3 regions of the Ferribacterium limneticum genome follow, and region 3 is predicted to be linked to each of the others. Evidence: predicted binding sites of a transcription regulator. Region 3 holds the regulator's gene; each other region holds the start of a gene.
The links. The regulator sigma-54, encoded in region 3, starts transcription at its own class of promoters, with help from an activator protein. The targets are predictions, from matches to a motif close to TGGCACGCTTNCTGCTNA.
Positions count from the first base shown of each region.

Region 1 (7,277 bases), 2.0 Mb from region 3:
CCGCCTTGGCCTGCACCCAGCCAGCCTGTTCCAGCGCCGCAATAACGCGTTCCTTTTCTGAAAGGTTCGGATCATCGATGTCGATTTCCGGGCTCGAGACAGAAGCCGTACTCAAGGCTGCCGGGACGGTACGCAGCGGCCGTGGGCTGGTCCGCTCGCGGGCACTGGAGAAGCGGATCAGATCGACATCGATGTGGCCATCGTCGGACAGCACTGCGGCGCGTTCCAGGCAGTTTTCCAGCTCACGCACATTGCCTGGCCATTCATGGCTGGCCAGTCGGCGATTGGCCATGTCGGTCAGGGTCAGCTTGCGCTTCTGGTCGTTGCCGATCTTGCCGAGCAGGTGGCGGGCGATTTCCGGGATGTCCTCGATCCGTTCGCGCAACGGCGGCAGGAAGAGGGGCATGACGTTGAGGCGGTAGAACAAGTCCTCGCGGAAGTCGCCCATTTCGACGGCGGTTTCGAGATCGCGGTGCGTGGCGGCGATGATGCGGACATCGACCTTGATCGTCTTGCTGCCGCCGACCCGCTCGAATTCGCCTTCCTGCAGGATGCGCAGCATCTTGGCCTGGAAGGCTGGTGAGACTTCGCCGATTTCGTCGAGGAACAGCGTGCCGCCGTGGGCCTGCTCGAAGCGACCCTTGCGTGACTCGACGGCACCGGTGAAGGCGCCGCGCTCGTGGCCGAAGAGTTCCGATTCGAGCAGATTTTCCGGCAGCGCGGCGCAGTTGAGCTTGACCAGCGCATTGCGGGCGCGCGGCGAGTTGTAGTGGATGGCGTTGGCGATCAGTTCCTTGCCAGTGCCGGTTTCGCCGCGGATCAGCACCGTGGTGTTCCATTTGGCGACCATGCGGGCCTGATCGAAAACGCGGCGCATGACGGCCGAGCGGCCGACCATGCTGTCGAAGCCGAATTGATGGCGAACAGTGCGGCGGAGCAGGTCGCGCTCTTCAAGCAGCGAGGATTTTTCCTGGGCGACGCTCATCGACAAACTCAGGCTCTGGCCGATCAGGTTGGCGACCATCTCGACGAACTGGGCGCGCTCTTCCAGCAGGCCGTCTTCCGGCGCTTCCGGCTGGACGGCGAGGACGCCCTTGAGATCGCCGCCGACCTTGATCGGCACGGCGATGAAGGGCAGGTCGGGCTGATAGACGCCGTGGCGGTTGAGGAAATGCGGTTCGTCGGCGCCACGCGCCAGCTTGATGGTGCGCGGTTTTTCCAGCACCAGCCCGATGATGCCTTCGCCCGGGCCGTACTGGTTGTCGTCGAGGATGGGGCCTTCCGGCGTGTAGATGGTGCGGATGCTCAGCTTGCCGCTCTCCGGATCGACGACGCTGATCAGGCCGCGGGTCAGCCCGGCCTCGTCGTGCAGCACGCGCAGGACATCGCGCAGTGTTTCGTTGAAGTCTAGGGATCGGCTCAGCACCCGGCTGACCGCGTAGAGCGCTGCCAGCAACTGGATGTTGAGCTCGTGCGTTCGGCAGAAGCCGCCACCGGGCGGGCATTCGTCGCTAAGCGGGTGGAGGGTGTGTTCGTGCATGCTGTTCTCGTTGTTTTTCTTAGATCGGGTCGCCGTCGACGCGGAATTCGACGATGGCGGCACAACCGCCGCTTGGGCTTTCGTCGAGATCGATGATGCCGCCGTGGTCAGCCACCACCTGCTGGGCGCGCGACAGGCCGGTGCCAATGTGCTTGCCGCTGCCGCCCTTGGCCGTGAAGAAGGGCTCGAAGGCCTTGTAGCGCCAGTCCTGCGGGATGCCGGGGCCGCTGTCGAGCACGGAAACGACGATGCAGTCGCCGTTCAGTTCGCTGGTCAGCGACAGTTCGCGGCGCTTCCAGCCCTTGATGTTCATTGCCTCGATGGCATTGTCGACCAGCGCCTTGAACAGCATGCGCAGTTGCAAGGGGCGGCCAAGGATGGCGGGCAGGGTTGACGCAGGTTGCCAGTCCACGACGATGCCGGCGGCGAGCAGGCGGGGCGTGCTGACTTCGAGCACGTCACGCAGGATTTCATTCATGTTCACGCTGACGACGATCTCCTGCGGGCTTTGCGGGATGACCTGGCGCAGCGCCTCCATGTGCTCGCGGCTGCCCGACAGCGCCTGTTGCAGCATGGCGGCGCTGGCCGGGTCGCGGCGCTGGAGTACCGAAATGGCAGAAGACATCACGTTCATCGGCTCTTCCAGTCGGAAGATGGTGGCCGACAGGCCTTCACGGATGGCCGCCGTACGTTCTTCCTCGGCCAGCACGGCCTGCAGGGCCGAGGCACGGGCGCGTTCCTGCTCGTCGCGCAGGTTGGTGATGTCGGCGATGACCAGCAGCAGGCCGGGCTGGCCGGCGGCGCAGAAATAACTGTCGGCGCAGTCGCTGTGCATGCCGATCACCGATGATGTCATCGAAAGCCAGCGGGCCCGGCCGGCAGCCCGGTCGATGCGGGCTTCGCGGTTGCTGACCACCAGTTGCTGCGGGCTGATCGGAAGGATCTCCCGCCAGCCTGGGATCAGACCATCAAGGACGGTATGGGCCGGCTCCTTGACGCGCAGGTCGGTAACCAGCTTTTTGTACTCCTGGTTGTCGAGGATGACGCGGCCGTTCGGATCGAGCAGGGCGAAGGCAATCGGCGCGGCGTCGACCACCGATTCGATCAGGTGCTTTTGATTGGCAACGAGGCGCTCCAGCCGATGCAACTCGGTGATGTCGCGGTGCATGCCGAGAAAATGTGAGGTCTTCCCGGCAGCATCAACGACGGGGGAAATACTCAGTTCGGCCAGATAGAGCTCGCCATCCTTGCGCCGGTTGAGCAGTTTGCCCGACCACGGTTTCTGAGCCGCAAGATCGCTCCACAGCGCTTTGTACAGCTCGGGCGGCGTCGTGTGGTTGGAAAGCGTCGACTCGTTCAGGCCAACGATTTCCTCCTTGCTGTAGCCGGTGACACGGGTAAAGGCGTCGTTGGCAAACAGGATATTGGCCTTGGCATCGGTAATCGAGATGGCAAGATCGGCCTGATCGACGGCCTGACGATAGACCTCCGGCGGAAGCATCTGCTCGATAAAGGGTGTCTGGGCACGCGTGACAGCCGACATGACTATGCTCCTGAGTAATTCGTTAGGTGTAGCCAAACTAGTTCGATATAACTATGTCTAGCAGTTTCCGTGCCTTTACACGAATGGCGTGGCTTGCGGCTGTCGGTGTCGGGTTTTCGGCAGAAATCCGACGATTTCCTGTTGCATTTGCGACATTTGATTCTTTCGAAAATGCACTGTTTTTGGGCGTTCGCCATGGCAAGCCGCCTCGGCATGGAGTTTCGGGGTCTTTGGGCTAATTGGCACGGCTTGTGCAATGAAGACGGCGAAACAACCCGAGCCCGACTGCCATGAGTGAATTTCTCCTGCTGCTGCTTTCCACCGCGCTGGTCAACAACGTGGTGCTGATCAAGTTCCTTGGCCTGTGCCCTGTCATGGGCGTGTCGAAGAGCGTGGATAGCGCCCTGGGCATGGGCCTGGCAACGACCTTCGTCATTACCCTGGCGGCAGGCGCTTCGTGGATGCTCGATAACTGGCTGCTGCAGCCGCTCGGGCTGGGCTACCTGCGCATCCTGACCTTCATCCTGGTTATCGCGGCGGTGGTTCAATTCACCGAGATGTTCATCAAGAAATCCAGCCCCGGTCTCTACCAGTCGCTCGGCATCTACCTGCCGCTGATCACCACCAACTGCGCCGTGCTTGGTGTCGCGCTGCTCAACGTCGAGCAGAAGTTCAGCCTGTTCAAGAGTCTCCTCTACGGCTTCGGTTCGGCGCTCGGCTTCACCATCGTGCTGCTGATCTTTGCCGGCCTGCGTGAGCGGATTGCTCTGGCTCGGGTCCCCGGCGCCTTTTCGGGCGCGCCGATTTCGTTCATCACCATCAGCCTGCTGGCCCTGGCCTTCATGGGCTTTTCCGGCCTCAACGTCTAGGAAGCGTTTGCAAAATGACCCTGCCTGCGTTCTGCCTCCTTGCCGTACTACCTGTACTGTCTGCGTCGGCAGGCCTTGGCCGGGCCGCTGCGCTTCATTTTCCAAACGCTTCCCCGGAGGAATGAAATGATCGCCGCCATCCTCAGCCTGACCCTGCTCGGTGCCGCGCTCGGCATCATCCTTGGTGTCGCCAACAAATTCCTGCAGGTTGAAGGCAATCCGCTGGTTGATGAGCTGATCGCCATGATGCCCGGCTCGAATTGCGGGCAGTGTGGATTCCCCGGCTGTTCCGGTGCGGCGGGCGCGATTGCCGACGGTAGCGCGGCGCCGACCTGCTGCCCGCCGGGCGGCAAATCGCTGGCTGTCGCCATCGCTGCCAAGCTTGGCCTGACGGTTGATCTCTCGGCGATGTCCGACGATGGTCCGAAGATCGCCGTGGTTGCCGAAGAGCTGTGCATCGGCTGCTGCCGCTGCAGCAAGGTGTGCCCGACCGACGCCATCATCGGCGCCGCCAAGCAGGTACATAACGTCTTCCGCGAAGCCTGCACCGGCTGTTCGAGCTGCATCGAGAAATGTCCGACCGAGGCGCTGGTGATGAAGCCGGTGCCGGTCACCCTGCAACACTGGGTGATGCCCAAACCCCTCGCTGCGTGAGATAGACATGGGATTCATGAACCTCTTCAAGCACTTCCTCGGCAACGACTGGGGGGTGCATCCGGACGACCACAAGCGGCCGGCCGCCGACCAGGCGGTGCGCGTCATGCCGGTCCCGGCCCGGCTCTACCTGCCGCTGCAGCAGCACCTCGGCGGCCCGGCCCGGCCGGCCGTGCTGGTCGGACAGAAGGTCAAGAAGGGCGAGTTGATCGCCGAGGCGCAGGGCATGGTTTCGGCTCCCATCCACGCACCGACTTCCGGCACGATTGCCGCCGTCACCGAAATCACCGCGCCGCATCCTTCCGGCCTGAGCTTGCCGGCGATCATCCTTGACGCCGATGGCGCTGACGAGTGGATCGATCTGCACGGCTGCGATGATCCGTTTGCCCTCGACCCGGCCGAGATTGGCCAACGGGTGGCGGCTGCCGGCGTGGTCGGCTTGGGCGGCGCGGCTTTTCCTTCAGCGGTCAAACTGACCGGCGCCCTGCGTGCCGAGGTGACCACGCTGGTCATGAACGGTGGCGAGTGCGAACCCTATCTTTCCTGCGACGACCGCCTGATGCGCGACGCCGCCGCCGGCATCGTCGACGGCATCCGTATCATGCTTCACGCCACCGGCGCCAAGGTGGCGCTGGTCGGCATAGAGGACAACAAGCCGGAAGCCATCGCCGCCATGCAAGCCGCGGCAACCGGCTTCGACAGCGTGCAGATTCGCCCGGTGCCGGCGCGTTATCCGATGGGTTCGGAGAAACAGCTGATTCAGGTGCTGACCGGGCGCGAGGTGCCGGCTGACGGCCGCGCTTTCGATATCGGCGTCGTCGTCCATAACGTCGGCACGGCGCTTGCGGTACGTTCGGCAATTCGCGCAGGCAAGCCACTGATTTCGCGGCTGCTCACGGTCAACGGCAATTGCATGGCACATCCGGGAAACATCGAGGTTCGCGTCGGCACGCTGGCCGAAGAGGTCATTGCCTTTGCCGGTGGCCTGAAAGGTGACGGCATCGGTCTGGCTCGCCGCGTCATGGGCGGCCCGATGATGGGCATGCAGATTCCGCACTGGCGAGTGCCGGTGGTCAAGGGCACCAGCGGCATCCTGGCTTTCGACACGGTAGTGGTGGCGGAGCAGGAGCCGAATCCGTGCATCCGCTGTGGCTCCTGCGTCAAGGCCTGCCCGATGGGCCTGCTGCCGCTGGAAATGAGTTCGCGCATTCGTAACGAGGCTTACGGCGAAGCGATCGATCTCGGGTTGAAGGACTGCATCGCTTGCGGCTGCTGTGCCTACGTCTGCCCGTCGAAGATTCCGCTCGTCCAGTATTTTGTCCATGCCAAGGGCGAACTGGCTTCGCAGGATCGGGCCAAGCTGCGGGGGGATGCGACGAAGAAGCTCGCCTTGCAGCGGCAGGAAAGGCTGGAGCGCGAGGCGCGGGAGAAGGCGGAGGCCAATGCCAGGCGCAAGGCGGAGCGGGAGGCGGCTGCGGCGGCCAAGGCGGCTTCGGTCAATTCCTCTGCCTCGGCCGGGGAGGTAGTATGAGGGTAGGGGGCTTTCCTGATGCGTTGTTTTCCGCCTTGCGGGCGGGCGTACTTTCTTTTGCTTCGCCAAAAGAAAGTAGCCAAAGAAAAGGCGACCCCGAGGGCGGCGCCGGCGTTGCCGGTTCCTTGCGCTACTCGGCAGGCCGGGCGCCTTGCCTGAACTCGCCTGCGGCTCAGACAAGGCAAGCCGAAACCCCCCGGCCCGCCTGCGTTGCTCAGCGCCTTCCACGGGGACCCGAAAAGCGTCCGGGCTCGACCGTTTTTCCGCAAAAAGCCGGTTTCCACGACCATAGAAACAACGGCTGGCCGTACGGTCAACCGGGAAAAGCGGCCAAAAATCAAATTCTCCGGCGGCGCACGCACGCCCAATCCCCGTCACTCCCGCGCAGGCAGGAGTCCAGACGCCTGCTGGATTCCCGCCTGCGCGGGAATGGCGGCACCCAAGCTCAAACCTGGCTCGTTTCACCGGGCCCCTTGAGAGGTGCCGAGCAACGCAGGGGCTGGCGGAAAAAGGGCGAGGACTGTCTGAGGGCGCAGCCCGAGTTCCGCAGCCCCCGCCAGTCCCGAGTAGCGCAGGGAACCGGCGCAGCCGGCACCGACCCGGGGTCGCCTTCTTTTTGCTTACTTTTTCTTGGCGAAGCAAGAAAAAGTGAGACGCCCCGCAAGGGCGGAACCCCAAGCCAATCGAAGCCGCCAGCAAGGCTGAACACAACGGTTGATGTGAGCATGCTGCCGCGTCAGGCGGGAGTGAAACACCCAAAAGGAGCCCCCCTATGACCCCGGCCACCCTGACCGCCCAGCCGGTCGCCTCTCCCCATGCCCATGGCGGCAACTCCGTCACCCGCACCATGTTCCGCGTCCAGATGGCGCTGGTGCCCGCCACGCTCTACGGCTTCTGGCTGTTCGGCTGGCCGTCCTTCTTCCTCTGGCTGCTGACCATCCTCTCCTGTCTCGGCTTCGAAGCGCTGTCGCTCAAGATGATGGGCGTCACGCGCATCAAGCGCACGCTGCTCGACGGCTCGGCGCTGCTCACCGGCTGGCTGCTGGCGATGACCTTGCCGCCTTGGGCGCCGTGGTGGGTGGCGGTGGTCGGTGGCTTCATCGCCATCGTGATCGGCAAGCAGGTTTTCGGCGGGGTCGG
Region 1 covers NZ_CP075191.1:1,925,577-1,932,853, forward strand. Annotated here, with positions in the region: gene nifA (nif-specific transcriptional activator NifA) at 1-1,540, opposite strand, end outside; gene nifL (nitrogen fixation negative regulator NifL) at 1,560-3,083, opposite strand; gene rsxA (electron transport complex subunit RsxA) at 3,374-3,952, shown strand; gene KI617_RS09140 (RnfABCDGE type electron transport complex subunit B) at 4,079-4,606, shown strand; gene rsxC (electron transport complex subunit RsxC) at 4,614-6,137, shown strand; gene KI617_RS09150 (RnfABCDGE type electron transport complex subunit D) at 6,910-7,277, shown strand, end outside.
Region 1: the regulator sigma-54 is predicted to act here: its motif matches at 3,141-3,158, upstream of nifL (nitrogen fixation negative regulator NifL).

Region 2 (7,277 bases), 120 kb from region 3:
GGGATGGACATCAGGATGACCAGCGCGGCGCTGATCATGACCCAGGCGTTGTCACCCTTGTTCGGCGGAACCGGAGCAGCAGCAGGTGCCGGAGCGGCGGCTTCGGCAGCGGCAGGTGCGGCAGCAGGCGCCGCCACAACCGGCGCAGCAGCCGGCATCGTGGCGACGGCAGCCTCAGGTGCCGCAGCCTTTTCTTCAGCCCAGGCCGGAGCGCCGAAACCTACGGCACCGACCAAGGCCAGCAATGCGAATAAGCGTTTCATGGGTCGCTCCTTAGAGGGCATCGGTACCGGTTTCACCGGTCCGGATACGAATGACTTGCTCGACGTCGAAAACGAAGATCTTGCCGTCGCCGATCTTGCCGGTGGATGCCGACTTTTCGATGGCTTCGATGACCTGATCGAGCTGCTCGTCCTTGACGGCCGCTTCGATCTTCACCTTGGGCAGGAAATCGACGACATATTCGGCGCCGCGATACAACTCGGTATGCCCTTTCTGCCGGCCGAAACCCTTCACTTCAGTGACCGTGATGCCTTGCACGCCAATGGCGGACAGCGCCTCACGCACTTCGTCAAGCTTGAACGGCTTGATGATGGCGGTAACGAATTTCATGATCAGTAGTTCCCCAATTAGGTTGAAATCTGTTTTCCCCCGCTGGCGCCGGCCGGTGCACTGGCGGGGGAAGTTTTAGGTTTGTTTAGAAAGTCTTGGTGAAGGAAACCAGTGCGGTACCCTTGGCAACGTTCTTAGGACTGTTTGCATTCCAGCAGTAAGCAGGCACGGCATCGCCACAGGTGTTGGCATTGGTATCGGTGTAAGCCAGACCAACCACGCCAAAGCCAACATCCTTCGTCACACCCAGCTTCCAGTCGGTGTAGGAGGCGTCGCTGAAGTTCTTGATCTTCTGGTGACCGACGTGGGCTTGAACGCCCCAGCCATTGCCCAAGTCGTAGTTTGCCGACAGATCGATATAGTTAGAACCACGGGTGTTTTCACCATTGGGACCAGACCAGCCAACCATGTACTGGGAAATCGTATGGCTGTACTTAAGGGTGATGAACTTCCAGCCGATTGCGGCATAAGCTTCCATCGTGTCCGGCGTCACACCGCCCTTGGAGGTACCCGGGTAGTAGTACTTGATCACGCCGAGGTCGTAGCTGAAATCGCCAGCAAAACCGCCCTTGAAGCCACCGTAGAAGTCAGCTTCCAAACTGCTGTTTTCCTTGTAGCCGCCAACCTGAACCCAAGAAACATTGGAACCCCAAACACCGACATACAAGCCACTGGCGTGGTTGTAGTCAAAACCGCCCTGCAGAGCCGGGTGACCTTGGGTTTGGCTGATGCCGCGGAAGATGTAGTCGCTAACGACGCCGATGTTGCCGGTCAGCGCGGGAGCCGGAGCGGCAGCTTCTTCAGCAATAACGGGGGTAGCAAAGGCGCCGACGAGGGCTAGGGCGATCAGTGATTTCTTCATGGTTTCTCTCCAACAGAAGGTTTCAAGTGAAAAATATTTACAACACAGCAATAGCAGAAGGCGTGCCAGGGCTATTTCTTGATGTTAATCAAAGGATTTACGCCTATTCCAAAGGTAATGCACCAATTCGGCGCACCAAAACCGTGCGGTCACAGACGGTTACGCACCATCGCCGAGCGATGATACAAAAGGGCGGGAAATCGCCCTGTGTTAAACTAAAAAGTCACGGAGGAACCCCATGCTAGACCCCAAGACACTGGAAGAATTCGGCGCCAAGATGAGCGCCCTGTTTGCCAACTCACCGGCCAAGGACATCGAAAAAAATGCCAAGGCCATGATGGGCGGCCTTTTCGCCAAGCTCGATCTGGTGACGCGCGAAGAATTCGACGTTCAGGCGCAAGTACTCGCTCGCACCCGCGAAAAGCTGCAGGCCCTGGAAGCCCGCGTCGACGCACTGGAAAAGGCCCGCTCGGGCCAGTAACCCAATATGGCGCTGGCCATCGCACACAGCCGTGGGCTGGATGGCCTGAACGCGCCACCGGTCATTGTCGAGGCGCACCTCGCCAGCGGCTTGCCCAGTTTCACACTGGTTGGCTTGCCTGACACGGAAGTCAAGGAAGCGCGTGACCGCGTCCGCGCGGCCATCATCAATTCCGGCTTTGAATTTCCCAGCAAGCGGATCACCGTCAATCTGGCGCCGGCCGATCTGCCCAAGGAGTCCGGCCGCTTCGATCTGCCGATCGCGCTCGGCATTCTCGCCGCCAGCGGCCAGATTCCGACGCCACCGCTGGCCGACTACGAATTTGCCGGGGAACTCTCGCTTTCGGGCGAACTGCGCCCGATTCGCGGTGCGCTGGCCATGGCACTGCAAACCAGCGACAACGGCAAGGCCTTCATCCTGCCCGAAGCCAGCGCCCAGGAAGCCGCGCTGACCGGCTCGACTCACATTCTGTCAGCCCGTTCGCTGCTTGATGTCTGTGCCCATCTGGCTGATCGCGAGGCACTGCCGCCAGCGATTGCCTCGGTCAATACTGAAAACTGGCCGAAATTTCCCGACCTCGCCGAGGTTCGCGGCCAGACCCAGGCCAAGCGGGCGCTGGAAATCGCCGCGGCCGGCAACCACTCCTTACTAATGGTCGGCCCGCCCGGTTCGGGCAAATCGATGCTCGCCGCCCGCTTGCCCGGCCTGATGCCCGCCCTCGAAGGCGAGGCGGCCAAGGCCTCGGCGGCTGTCCTGTCGCTGGTCGGGCAATTTCGACCAGAAACCTTCGGCGTTCGCCCTTACCGTCAACCGCACCACACCGCTTCGGCAGTGGCCCTCGTTGGCGGCGGTAATCCGCCTCGACCCGGCGAAATCAGTTTGGCCCATCAGGGCATCCTTTTCCTCGATGAACTGCCCGAATTCGATCGCAAGGTACTCGAAACGCTGCGCGAGCCGCTCGAATCTGGCCGTATCCATATTGCCCGGGCAGCTCGCCATGCCGAGTTTCCGGCCGAATTCCAATTGATTGCCGCAATGAATCCCTGCCCTTGCGGATTTTTGGGACACGGCAATAACAAATGCCGGTGCACACCGGACCAGATCGCCCGCTATCGCGGCAAACTGTCCGGGCCCTTCCTCGATCGCATCGACCTGATCATCGAAGTCCCGGCGCTACCGTCCGACGCCCTCGCCGGCAAGGCCGATGGTGAATCGTCTGAGACCGTCCGCGCCCGTGTCGAACAGGCCCAGGCCCGGCAACAGGCTCGCCAGCACAAGCCGAATGCCCGCCTGAGCACCAAGGAAGTCGATGCCAGCTGCCAGCCCGACGAAACCGGCAGCAAGCTGTTGCAGCAGGCGACAACGCAGCTCGATCTGTCGGCCCGCGCCTGGCATCGCATCCTGAAAGTCGCCCGGACCATTGCCGATCTGGCCGGCAGCGACGACATCCGCGCGCCCCACATCGCCGAAGCCATCCAGTACCGGCGCTTCGCCCGTGGCTGAAAGCAGCCGGCGCGATACGCGCGGCATCGCCCTGCTGCTTGCATCGATGTCGGCAATCGGCCCGTTTTCGATCGACACCTACCTGCCGTCCTTCCATGAAATCGGCGAAAAGCTGAACGCCAGCCCGCTTCAGGTCCAGCAGACACTCTCCGTTTACCTATTTTCATTTGCCCTGATGACGCTCTGGCATGGGGCGATTGCCGACCGTTTCGGGCGGCGCAAGGTCGTCCTGGTGGCGCTCGGTTTGTTCGCCATCGCCTCGGCGGGATGCATGATCGCGACCAGCATCGAGCAACTGTGGTTCTGGCGCGCCATGCAGGGCATCACGGCGGGGGCCGGCATCGTGCTCAGCCGGGCCATCGTTCGCGACCTGTTCGACGGCGCGGCGGCCCAGCGCCTGATGTCACAGATCACCATGATGTTCGCCCTGGCCCCGGCCGTCGCACCGGTCATCGGCGGCTGGCTGCAAACGCTATTCGGCTGGCGTTCGGTATTTGCTTTTCTGGTGCTATCGACCGTAGCACTGTGGTTCGCCTGCTGGAAGCTGCTGCCGGAAACCCTGACCCCGGAAAAACGCCAGTCGTTGCGCCCGGGCTACCTCGGAAAAACCTACTGGAAAGTACTGACCTCGCCGCCCTTCCTGCTCGCCTGCGCCGCGCTGTCGATGAACTTTGGCGGCTTTTTCCTGTACATCCTGTCGGCCCCGGTCTTCCTGATGCAGCATCTCGGCGTCGCCGAAACCGGCTTCCTCTGGCTGTTCGGGCCGGCGATGAGCGGCCTGGTCTGTGGCTCATGGCTGTCGGGGCGAATGGCCGGCAAATTCTCGCTGTCGCGAACCATCGCGCTGGGCTATGCCATCATGGGTACGGCGGCAGCCATCAACCTGGGCGTGAATATGACCTTGCCGCCCGGCCTGCCTTGGAATGTGATGCCAATCTTTGTTTACACCATGGGCATGTCGCTGGCCATGCCCTGTCTGACCATTTTCGCGCTCGATCCATTCCCGGCCCAGCGCGGCCTGGCCGCCTCCTGCCAGACCTTCTTCCAGTCGAGCTTCAATGGGCTGGTTGCAGCACTGATCGCCCCGGCCCTGTGGGGTTCGACGCTGACGCTCTCACTCGGCATGGCCGGATTGATGTTGATCGGCGGCCTCGCCGCCCTGCTTCACCAGCGGCTACGACTGGTACCAAGGTAGGCCGCGGAAGCGCCAGCCACCCAGTGTGCCACGATGATAATCATCATCAAGCGGCCCTTCGAAGCCTTCAAGCACGTTGATCACATTGGTAAAACCCGCTGCCTCAAGCGCTTCTGCGGCATGCAGCGAGCGATGACCACTGCGACAAATAAGCAGCACCGGCCGCGCCAGGTCGGCGCTCACCAGACGCCTCACCTTGTCGGCGAATTCCGGATCGATTTCCCAGTCCGGCCCCTCCTGCCACGCGACATGCTCGGCGCCGGCCGGGTGACCGACGTACATATGCTCGATTTCCGTCCGGCAATCGACCAACACGGCTTGCGGCTCATGCTGCAGGAAAGCGTGTGCGGCAAGGGGATCGAGGTGCTGCATCGGCATATCCGAAAATTAGAGGAGTCCGATATTATGAAAGCAAGCTTGGGAAAGCGTAAACTGCCTTGCCGCCTCGCCTTGGAGCCCGCATGAAACTACCCGCCTGGATTTCCACCGCTGCCACCGCCATCGTGGCCGCTGCCCTGCCCGCCTGCGACTATTTCAACCTGCAGGAAATCAAACCCGGGATCACGACCCAGGCCGAAGTGCGTAGCCGCATGGGCGAACCCGGCTTCATCCACTGGAACGATGACGGCACGGCAACCTGGGAATACGCCCGCCAGCCGAACGGCAGCAGCTGCTACATGATCACTTTCGGCCAGGATCATGTCGTCAGCAAGCTCGAACAGGTCCTGAATGACACCAACTACGCCAAGGTCCGCGAAGGCATGAGCAAGGACGACATCCGCCGCCTGCTCGGCGCGCCGGGTTCGAAAGTCGTCTTCGACAACTTGCGCGAGGAGGTCTGGGAATGGCGCATCGAGGGCATGCCACCGATGGACGAAACCTACTTCATGGTGCATTTCGACACCGGCCACGGCGGCGTCAAGAAGACCTCCAAGCGCGTCGCGGTGAAAGGCTAAATAAATCAATGCCCTTGGCAGCCTGACCCGCCCCCGGTAAACTAACGCTTCTGCCGAGGAGCGCTGCGACCCTCTCCATGCTTTTTCATGGATACACGGGGCCAGGCTCGGCAATGTTCAACGGCGCTCGCAAACCCTGAAATATCAAGCCGGTTTGCGACGCCGTTTGTCATTTGCGGCGTCCCCGGTGCAATTTCGCTTTGCCGAGGTGATCCATGCAGCCCAACCGTACCGCCGAACTCTCTTCCCTGCTCCAGCAACGCCTGCTCGTCCTCGACGGCGCCATGGGCACCATGATCCAGCGGCACGGCCTGCAGGAGGGCGATTACCGGGGTGAGCGCTTCAAGGATCACCCGCACGACCTCAAGGGCAACAACGACCTGCTGGTGCTGACGCAGCCCGGCATCATCGGCGGCATCCACCGCGAGTACCTGGAAGCCGGCGCCGACATTCTCGAAACCTGTACCTTCAATTCGACCGCCGTATCGCAGGCCGACTACAACCTGTCGGAACTGGTCTACGAACTGAATTTCGAAGGCGCCAAGCTGGCCCGCCAATTGTGTGACGAGTTCACCACTGCCAACCCGGCCAAGCCGCGCTTCGTCGCCGGCGTGCTCGGCCCGACCAGCCGCACCGCGTCGATCTCGCCGGACGTCAATGACCCGGGCTATCGCAATGTGACCTTCGACGAACTGGTATCCAACTACGTCGAAGCCATCACCGGCCTAGTTGAAGGCGGCGCCGACATCCTGCTCGTCGAGACGGTGTTCGACACGCTGAACGCCAAGGCGGCGCTGTTCGCCATCGAAAAGTTTTTCGACATCGCCAAGCGCCGCTGGCCGGTGATGATTTCCGGCACGATTACCGACGCTTCCGGCCGCACCCTGTCCGGCCAGACCGCCGAGGCCTTCTGGAATTCGCTGCGCCACGTCCAGCCGGTCAGTTTCGGCCTGAACTGCGCGCTCGGCGCCAAGGAACTGCGCCAGTATGTCGAGGAACTGTCCCGAGTCTGCGACTGCTACGTCTCGGCCCACCCCAATGCCGGCCTGCCGAATGCCTTTGGCGGTTACGACGAAACGGCCGACATGCTGGCCGACGAAATCGAAAGCTGGGCGAAGAGCGGCATCGTCAATATCGTCGGCGGCTGCTGCGGCACTTCGCCGGAGCACATCAAGGCCATCGCCCAACGTGTTGCCTCGGTTGCCCCGCGTCAGCGCCCCGCCATCGAACCGGCGCTGCGCCTGTCCGGCCTGGAAGCCTTCAACGTCACGCCCGGTTCGCTCTATGTAAACGTTGGCGAGCGGACCAACGTCACCGGCTCCAAGGCCTTCGCCCGCATGATTCTCGAAGGCCGTTTCGACGATGCCTTGGCCGTCGCCCGCCAGCAGGTCGAGAACGGCGCCCAGATCATCGACATCAACATGGACGAGGCGATGCTCGATTCGCTGGCCGCCATGGACAAGTTCCTCAAGCTGATTGCTTCGGAACCAGACATTTCGCGCGTGCCGATCATGATCGACTCGTCGAAATGGGAAGTCATCGAAGCCGGGCTCAAGTGCATTCAGGGCAAGGGCATCGTCAATTCGATCTCGATGAAGGAAGGCGAAGCCAAGTTCATCGAACAGGCCAAACTGGCCCGCCGCTACGGTGCTGCGGTCATTGTCATGG
Region 2 covers NZ_CP075191.1:60,755-68,031, reverse strand. Annotated here, with positions in the region: gene KI617_RS00295 (ammonium transporter) at 1-263, opposite strand, end outside; gene glnK (P-II family nitrogen regulator) at 274-612, opposite strand; gene KI617_RS00285 (TorF family putative porin) at 698-1,474, opposite strand; gene KI617_RS00280 (accessory factor UbiK family protein) at 1,713-1,955, shown strand; gene KI617_RS00275 (YifB family Mg chelatase-like AAA ATPase) at 1,962-3,458, shown strand; gene KI617_RS00270 (multidrug effflux MFS transporter) at 3,451-4,653, shown strand; gene KI617_RS00265 (rhodanese-like domain-containing protein) at 4,633-5,025, opposite strand; gene bamE (outer membrane protein assembly factor BamE domain-containing protein) at 5,115-5,609, shown strand; S-adenosyl-L-homocysteine riboswitch at 5,659-5,745, shown strand; gene metH (methionine synthase) at 5,825-7,277, shown strand, end outside.
Region 2: the regulator sigma-54 is predicted to act here: its motif matches at 1,525-1,542, upstream of KI617_RS00285 (TorF family putative porin).

Region 3 (7,277 bases):
TTGCGAGTCGGTTTGCAGCAGGCCGTTGAACAATTCGGGATCAATTAGCGTCGCCGAGTAGGCGATGAACATCGGCACGAAGGTGAAGCAGAAATAGATCGAGGCGCCGAGGATCGAGCCCCACAGCGCGATCTTCTGGCTCTTGGCCGAGGTGATGCGCTGGAAAACGTCCTGCTGCGGGATCGAGCCGAGCATCATGGTGATCCAGGCGCCGAGGAAGGTCAGCCACAGCCACGGGTCGGGTGGCGGGAAAAAGTCGAGCTTGCCGGCTGCCGAGGCGTGGTTGATGACCAGTTCGACGCCGCCGGTCAGGCCGGAGACGATATAGCCGATGTACAACATGCCGCCCATGATTACGCCCATCTGGACGAAATCGAGAATGGCCACCGAGAGCATGCCGCCGAAGGTGGTGTAGGTCAGGACGATGGCGGCGCCGAGGATCATGCCCGCCGTCTGGCTAATGAAACCGTTGGTGACGACATTGAAGACCAGCCCGAGCGCCTTGATCTGGGCCGATACCCAGCCGAGGTAGGAGGCGACGATGCACAGCGTGGTCAGTACTTCGACCGTGCGGTTGTAGCGCAGGCGGAAATAGTCGCCCAGCGTCAGGATGTTGAGTTTGTAGAGCTTCCGCGAGAAGAAGATGCCGGCGATGATCAGGCACATCGACGAGCCGAAGGGGTCGGCGACGACGCCGGTCAGGCCATCCTTGACGAAGGTGGCGGAGACGCCGAACACCGCCTCGGCGCCAAACCAGGTGGCAAAGACGGTGGCAGTGACGACCGGCAGCGGCAGATGGCGGCCGGCGACCGCGAAATCCTTGGCGCTATGGACGCGCGTTGCCGCGAACAGGCCGATGCCGATGGAAACGAGCAGGTAGAGAACGACGAACCAGATCAGCATGATCGCAGGATCAACGACGGTAAGAGGTTGAAAACGCGAGGATTATAAGGTTATTGCGTGTATTCGCGGGGTCAAAACGGTGCGTCGCTGTGAAATTGCACGGGCTCGCCGGTCGCCGGATGAATGAAGGCCAGATCCATGGCGTGCAGCAGCAGCCGTCCGGCCTTGCCGTGGGCCTCGCCGCCATAGAGGTCATCGCCCAGGATCGGGTGGCCGAGCGAGGCCATATGGACGCGCAACTGGTGCGAGCGGCCGGTGACCGGTTCCAGTTCAAGGCGCGTGGTATTGGCCGCAATGTCGCGGCTGACGACGCGAAAGCGGGTCAGCGACGGCTTGCCGATGGCGAAATCGACCATTTGTCGCGGCCGGTTCGGCCAGTCGCAAATCAGCGGCAGGTCCACCTCGCCACTTTCATCGGCCAGTTGACCGTCGACGACGGCAACATAGCACTTGCTGACCAGCCGGTCCTGAAACAGGCGCGACAACTGGCGGTGCATGTCCTTGCCCCGGGCCAGTACCAGCAAGCCGGAAGTGGACATGTCGAGCCGATGGACGCTGAGTGCATCCGGGTACTCGTGCTGGACACGGCTTGCCAGGCAATCGTCCATGCCCTCGCCGCGACCGGGCACCGAGAGCAGTTCGGCCGGTTTATCGGCAACGATCAGCCATTCATCGGCAAAAATGACCGCCGACGCATCGGCCGGCGGCGGCAGATAGGCGATCGCCACGTTCAGAGCCGAACGCGGCAGCGAGCGTCCTTGAAGGGGGTCGGTTCCCAGGTCCAGCCCTCGCCGAGCGGTGTCTGGTTGCAGACCCGCGTGCCGTCCAGCTGGCTGACCCACCAGTACCAGGGGGCCGGCTCAGCGATTGCCACGGTCGACGCGAAAAACAGGGCAAAAATGGATAAGCATCTGATCAGCATGAAGAATTTTCTTGCCAAGAAAAGGTGGAACAATGTACTGTATTTATACACAGTAATTCTGAATTCAGCTCGGCGAGAAATATACCGCGTTCGTCGCCTGGCGAAACAAAACGATTCCTGCAATTTCTATTCCATCTTTGGCCCCTGTGCCATAATCCGCTCAAATTTTCGAGGTAACACCATGGACGACAACAAGGCAAAAGCGCTCGCCGCAGCGCTGCAACAGATCGAAAAGCAATTCGGCAAAGGCTCCATCATGAAGATGGGCGATGCCGAAATCGACGAAGGCATTCAGGTCGTGTCTACCGGTTCGCTCGGTCTGGACATTGCGCTTGGCGTTGGCGGCCTGCCGCGCGGTCGCGTCGTTGAAATCTATGGTCCGGAATCCTCCGGCAAGACCACGCTCTGCCTGCAGGTCGTGGCCGAAATGCAGAAGCTGGGCGGCACGGCGGCCTTCATCGACGCCGAACACGCGCTCGATCCGCAATACGCCCAGAAGCTCGGCGTCAATGTCGGCGACCTGCTGATCTCGCAGCCGGACACCGGCGAGCAGGCCCTCGAAATCGCCGACATGCTGGTCCGTTCCGGCTCGGTCGACATCATCGTCGTCGACTCGGTCGCCGCCCTCACCCCGCGCGCCGAAATCGAAGGCGAAATGGGCGACCAGATGGTCGGCCTGCACGCCCGCCTGATGAGCCAGGCCCTGCGCAAGCTGACCGCCAACATCAAGAAGACCAACACGCTGGTCATCTTCATCAACCAGATCCGCATGAAGATCGGCGTCATGTTCGGCTCGCCGGAAACGACCACCGGCGGCAATGCACTCAAGTTCTACGCTTCGGTTCGCCTCGACATCCGCCGCATCGGCGCAATCAAGAAGGGCGACGAAGTCATCGGCAGCGAAACCAAGGTCAAGGTGGTCAAGAACAAGGTCGCCCCGCCCTTCCGCGAAGCCATCTTCGACATCCTCTACGGCGAAGGCATTTCCCGCCATGGCGAAATCGTCGAAATGGGCGTCGCCCACAAGCTGGTCGACAAATCCGGCGCCTGGTACGCCTACAAGGGCGAAAAGATTGGCCAGGGCAAGGACAACGCTCGCGAATTCCTGCGCGCCAACCCGGAAATTGCCCAGGAAATCGAAGCGGCGATCCGCGAGGCTGCCAGCACCAACGTGATCAAGCCGGTCAAGGCGGCCAAGGCTGCGGATGCCTGACCTGCGCGTGCGCGCCCTGCAACTCCTGACCCGGCGAGATTATTGCCGGGCCGAGTTGAAGGCCAAGCTCGCGGCACACGCCGAGTTCGAAGAAGAACTCGACGGCGTGCTCGACACCCTGCAGGCCGAGCGCCTGCTTTCCGATCACCGCTACGCCGCCCAGCGCGTCGTGGCGCGGGCCGGTCGCTACGGCAACGCCCGCCTGAAGCAGGAACTTCGGCAAAAAGGAGTCGGCGATGACGACATCGCCGCCGCCCTGCCGGAGGCAGGCGACGAGACCGACCGTTGCCGGGCCATTTGGGCCAAAAAATTTGGCCACCTCCCAGAATCTGCCGAAGAACGTGCCAAGCAGATGCGTTTCCTGCAATATCGCGGTTTTTCCGGTGATGCGATTCGCCGGGTGATGCGCGGAGTCGATCAATGAATACCCTAGTCGCCAAACTCTCGGCCAACAACCTGAAGAAACGCTACAAGACGCGGACCGTCGTCGAAGACGTTTCCTTTGAGGTCAAATCCGGCGAGGTCGTCGGTTTGCTCGGCCCGAACGGTGCCGGCAAGACGACCTGTTTCTATATGATCGTTGGCCTGGTGGCGGCCGATGGCGGCGAGGTCTACATTGACGACAACCGTCTGACCCACCTGCCCATGCACAGCCGGGCTCGGCTCGGCTTGTCCTACCTGCCGCAGGAAGCCTCGGTTTTCCGCAAGCTCAACGTCGAGGAAAATATCCGCGCTGTCCTCGAACTGCTCAAGCTCCCTGAAGCTGAGTTGAACGACCGTCTGGAAGGCCTGCTCAATGAACTGCATGTCGGGCATGTTCGCCACGTCAATGCCTCGGCATTGTCTGGTGGCGAGCGCCGGCGGGTTGAAATTGCCCGGGCGCTGGCTACCAACCCGCGATTCATCCTGCTTGACGAGCCGTTTGCCGGCGTTGATCCGATCGCCGTACTCGAAATCCAGAAGATCATTCGCTTCCTCAAGGAGCGGGGCATCGGCGTGCTGATTACCGACCACAACGTCCGTGAAACCCTCGGCATCTGCGATCACGCCTACATCATCAACGCCGGAAACGTACTGGCCGCTGGACGTCCGGCCGAAATCGTTGATAATGAAAGCGTACGGAAGGTTTATCTCGGCGAGCATTTCAGGCTCTGACCGACAGACCCGACCCGACACTATCCGATGAAGCCTGCCCTCCAGCTAAAACTATCCCAGCATCTGGCGCTGACCCCTCAGCTCCAGCAGTCGATCAAGCTTCTTCAGTTGTCGACTGTCGAGATGCAGCAGGAAATCGAGCGTTACCTGCTCGAAAACCCAATGCTGGAACGTGAAGACGAGCACGCTGGCGAGAGTTTCTCATCCGCCCAGCAGTTCGATGCGCCGCAAAGCAGCGAAGGCGAACGCGAGCAGAAGGTTGAGCGGGAAGAACGGGATGCCCGCGAAGAGCGCGAGCAGGATGTTCCGTCAGCCCCATCCGAAGTGGACGATGATCGCTGGTCTTCCGATGCCGGTACCTTCACCGGCGCCGGGCGCGACGAGGACGACGATAGCGATTCCCGCGACATCCATGCCGCCAACGTCAGTCTGCGCGACCATCTAGGCTGGCAGCTGGGCATGACCCAGGTGTCGGAGCGCGACCGCAGTCTGGTGCGCTTCCTGATCGAAGCGCTCGACGACGATGGTTATCTCTCGGCGACGCTGGTCGAACTGTGGGAAACCCTGCCGCCGGAGTACGAAATTGAAATCGAAGAGCTGGAAATCGCCTTGCGCCATATCCAGAATTTCGACCCGATCGGCATTGGCGCCCGCAGTCTGCAGGAGTGTCTGACCCTGCAGCTCAAGGTCTTGCCGGAGAGTGCGGAGCGAACGCTGGCTCTCTCCATTGTCGACAAGCATCTCGAACTGCTGGCTGCCCGCGATTTCGCCAAGATTCGTCGCCTGACCGGCTGCGATGACGAGGCCTTGAAGGCCGCGCACAGCCTGATCACCAGCCTCAACCCGCGGCCGGCGGCCGGCTATGCCCAGATTGAAGCGCGCTACATCACGCCGGACGTGATCGTGAAAAAGCTGAAGGGCAAATGGACTGCCTACATCAATCCCGACGCCTATCCGCGACTGCGCATCAACCGCCTGTATGCCGAGATTCTCGCCAAGCAGCGGCGCGGCAACGGCAACCTGTCCACGCAATTGCAGGAAGCGCGCTGGCTGATCAAGAATGTCCAGCAGCGCTTTGAAACCATACACCGTGTCACGCAGACCATCGTCGACCGCCAGCGCCAGTTCTTCGAACATGGCGAAGTAGCCATGCGGCCGCTGGTCTTGCGTGAAATTGCCGATATTCTCGGCCTGCACGAGTCGACCGTATCGCGGGTGACCAGCCAGAAATACATGGCGACACCACGCGGTATCTTCGAACTGAAATACTTCTTTGGCAGCCATGTCGCCACCGATACCGGTGGTGCCTGTTCTGCCACGGCCATCCGGGCATTGATCAAGCAGTTGATCGCTGCCGAGGATGGCAAGAAGCCCTTGTCGGATAGCCAATTATCCGAAATACTAGGCCAACAGGGAATCGTAGTTGCCCGACGGACGGTTGCCAAATACCGCGAGTCGCTCAATATCCCCCCGGTCAATTTACGCAAGACCCTGTAGAGAGAGGAGAAAAAAGTGAATCTGCAGATTAGTGGTCACCATATCGAAGTTACCCCCGCCCTGCGCGAATACGTCGAGAACAAGCTGGATCCCGTGATCCGTCATTTCGACAAGGTAACCGGCGTTAACGTCGTTCTGTCCGTCGAAAAGCTGAAGCAGAAAGCGGAAGTGACTGTGCACGTGCCTGGCAAGGACATGCATGCCGAAGAATCCGGTGACGACCTTTACGCCGCCATCGATGCTCTGTTCGACAAGCTGGACCGTCAGGTTCAGAAATACAAGCAAAAGGTTCAGGATCACCATCGCGGTGACAAGCCCGGACTGATTGCCGCTGACGAATAAGCGCCGACCGGCCGCAGCACTGCTGCGGCCTCGCTTTACTACCCACCCCTATGAACCCTCTTATCAATCTTCTGACCGCTGATCAGGTATTGCTCAATCTTGAAGCGGGCAGCAAAAAACGGGTTTTCGAACAGGCTGGCATGCTTTTCGAAACCCGACTCGGATTGGCGCGCTCAATCATATTTGACAGCCTTTTCGCACGTGAAAAACTGGGCTCTACCGGGCTGGGTCAGGGGGTTGCCATTCCCCATGGCCGGATCAAAGGCCTCAAACAGGCTGTCGGCGCCTTTATGCGCCTGGCGAACCCGGTGCCATTTGATTCACCCGATGGCCGCCCGGTCGATCTTCTTTTTGTGCTGCTCGTTCCCGAGCAGGCTACCGAAGAACACCTGCAGATTCTCTCGGAACTGGCCCAGCGTTTTTCCGATCGTGCCTTCCGTGAAAAACTGCAGGCTGCCTCTGATCCCGCGGCCGTCGTAACACTTTTCCAGGCCTGAGCCACGTTCGTGCGCCACGTCAACCTTGTTCAGCTCTATGAGGACAATCGCGACAAGCTGCTGCTGAACTGGCATATCGGCCAACAGTCCGACCGCCGAATCGAAATCAAGGGGTCAAACAACTACGGTGCTGATCTGGTCGGCCATATCAACATCATTCACCCCGAACGCCTGCAGGTCCTTGGCTTGGCAGAGTATGAATGGGCGATGCGCATTGGCGAGCGCCGGTTTGCCCAGATGCTCTCCGACTTGCTCGGCGCGCAGCCACCGGCCGTCATTGTCGCCGATGGGCTGACGCCACCTCCCCTGGTGGAGGAAACCTGCCTGCAGTCTTCGACGCCCCTGATCTTCTCGCCAAAACCCTGTTCGGCCGTAATTGACCTGCTGCGAATCTACCTTTCGGCGCGTCTCGCCGATACGGTCAGCCTGCACGGCGTCTTCATGGACGTTCTTGGCATGGGTGTGCTGATCACCGGTGATTCGGGGGTCGGCAAGTCCGAACTCGCACTGGAGCTGATCTCGCGGGGCCACGGCCTGGTGGCCGATGATGTGGTCGAGATGGCCCGGATTGCGCCGACGACCATCGAAGGTCGCTGCCCGGGAATGCTGCGCGATTTTCTTGAAGTGCGTGGCCTCGGTTTGCTCAATATCCGGACCATTTTCGGTGAGACTGCATCACGCCGGAAAATGAAGCTCAAGTTGATCGTGCATTTGCAGAAAACCGCGACGGCGGCGGATGCGCCAAGGC
Region 3 covers NZ_CP075191.1:4,156,259-4,163,535, reverse strand. Annotated here, with positions in the region: gene KI617_RS20030 (sodium:solute symporter family protein) at 1-903, opposite strand, end outside; gene KI617_RS20025 (RluA family pseudouridine synthase) at 975-1,631, opposite strand; gene KI617_RS20020 (hypothetical protein) at 1,634-1,825, opposite strand; gene recA (recombinase RecA) at 2,007-3,038, shown strand; gene recX (recombination regulator RecX) at 3,031-3,462, shown strand; gene lptB (LPS export ABC transporter ATP-binding protein) at 3,459-4,193, shown strand; gene KI617_RS20000 (RNA polymerase factor sigma-54) at 4,221-5,690, shown strand; gene hpf (ribosome hibernation-promoting factor, HPF/YfiA family) at 5,706-6,032, shown strand; gene ptsN (PTS IIA-like nitrogen regulatory protein PtsN) at 6,083-6,529, shown strand; gene hprK (HPr(Ser) kinase/phosphatase) at 6,539-7,277, shown strand, end outside.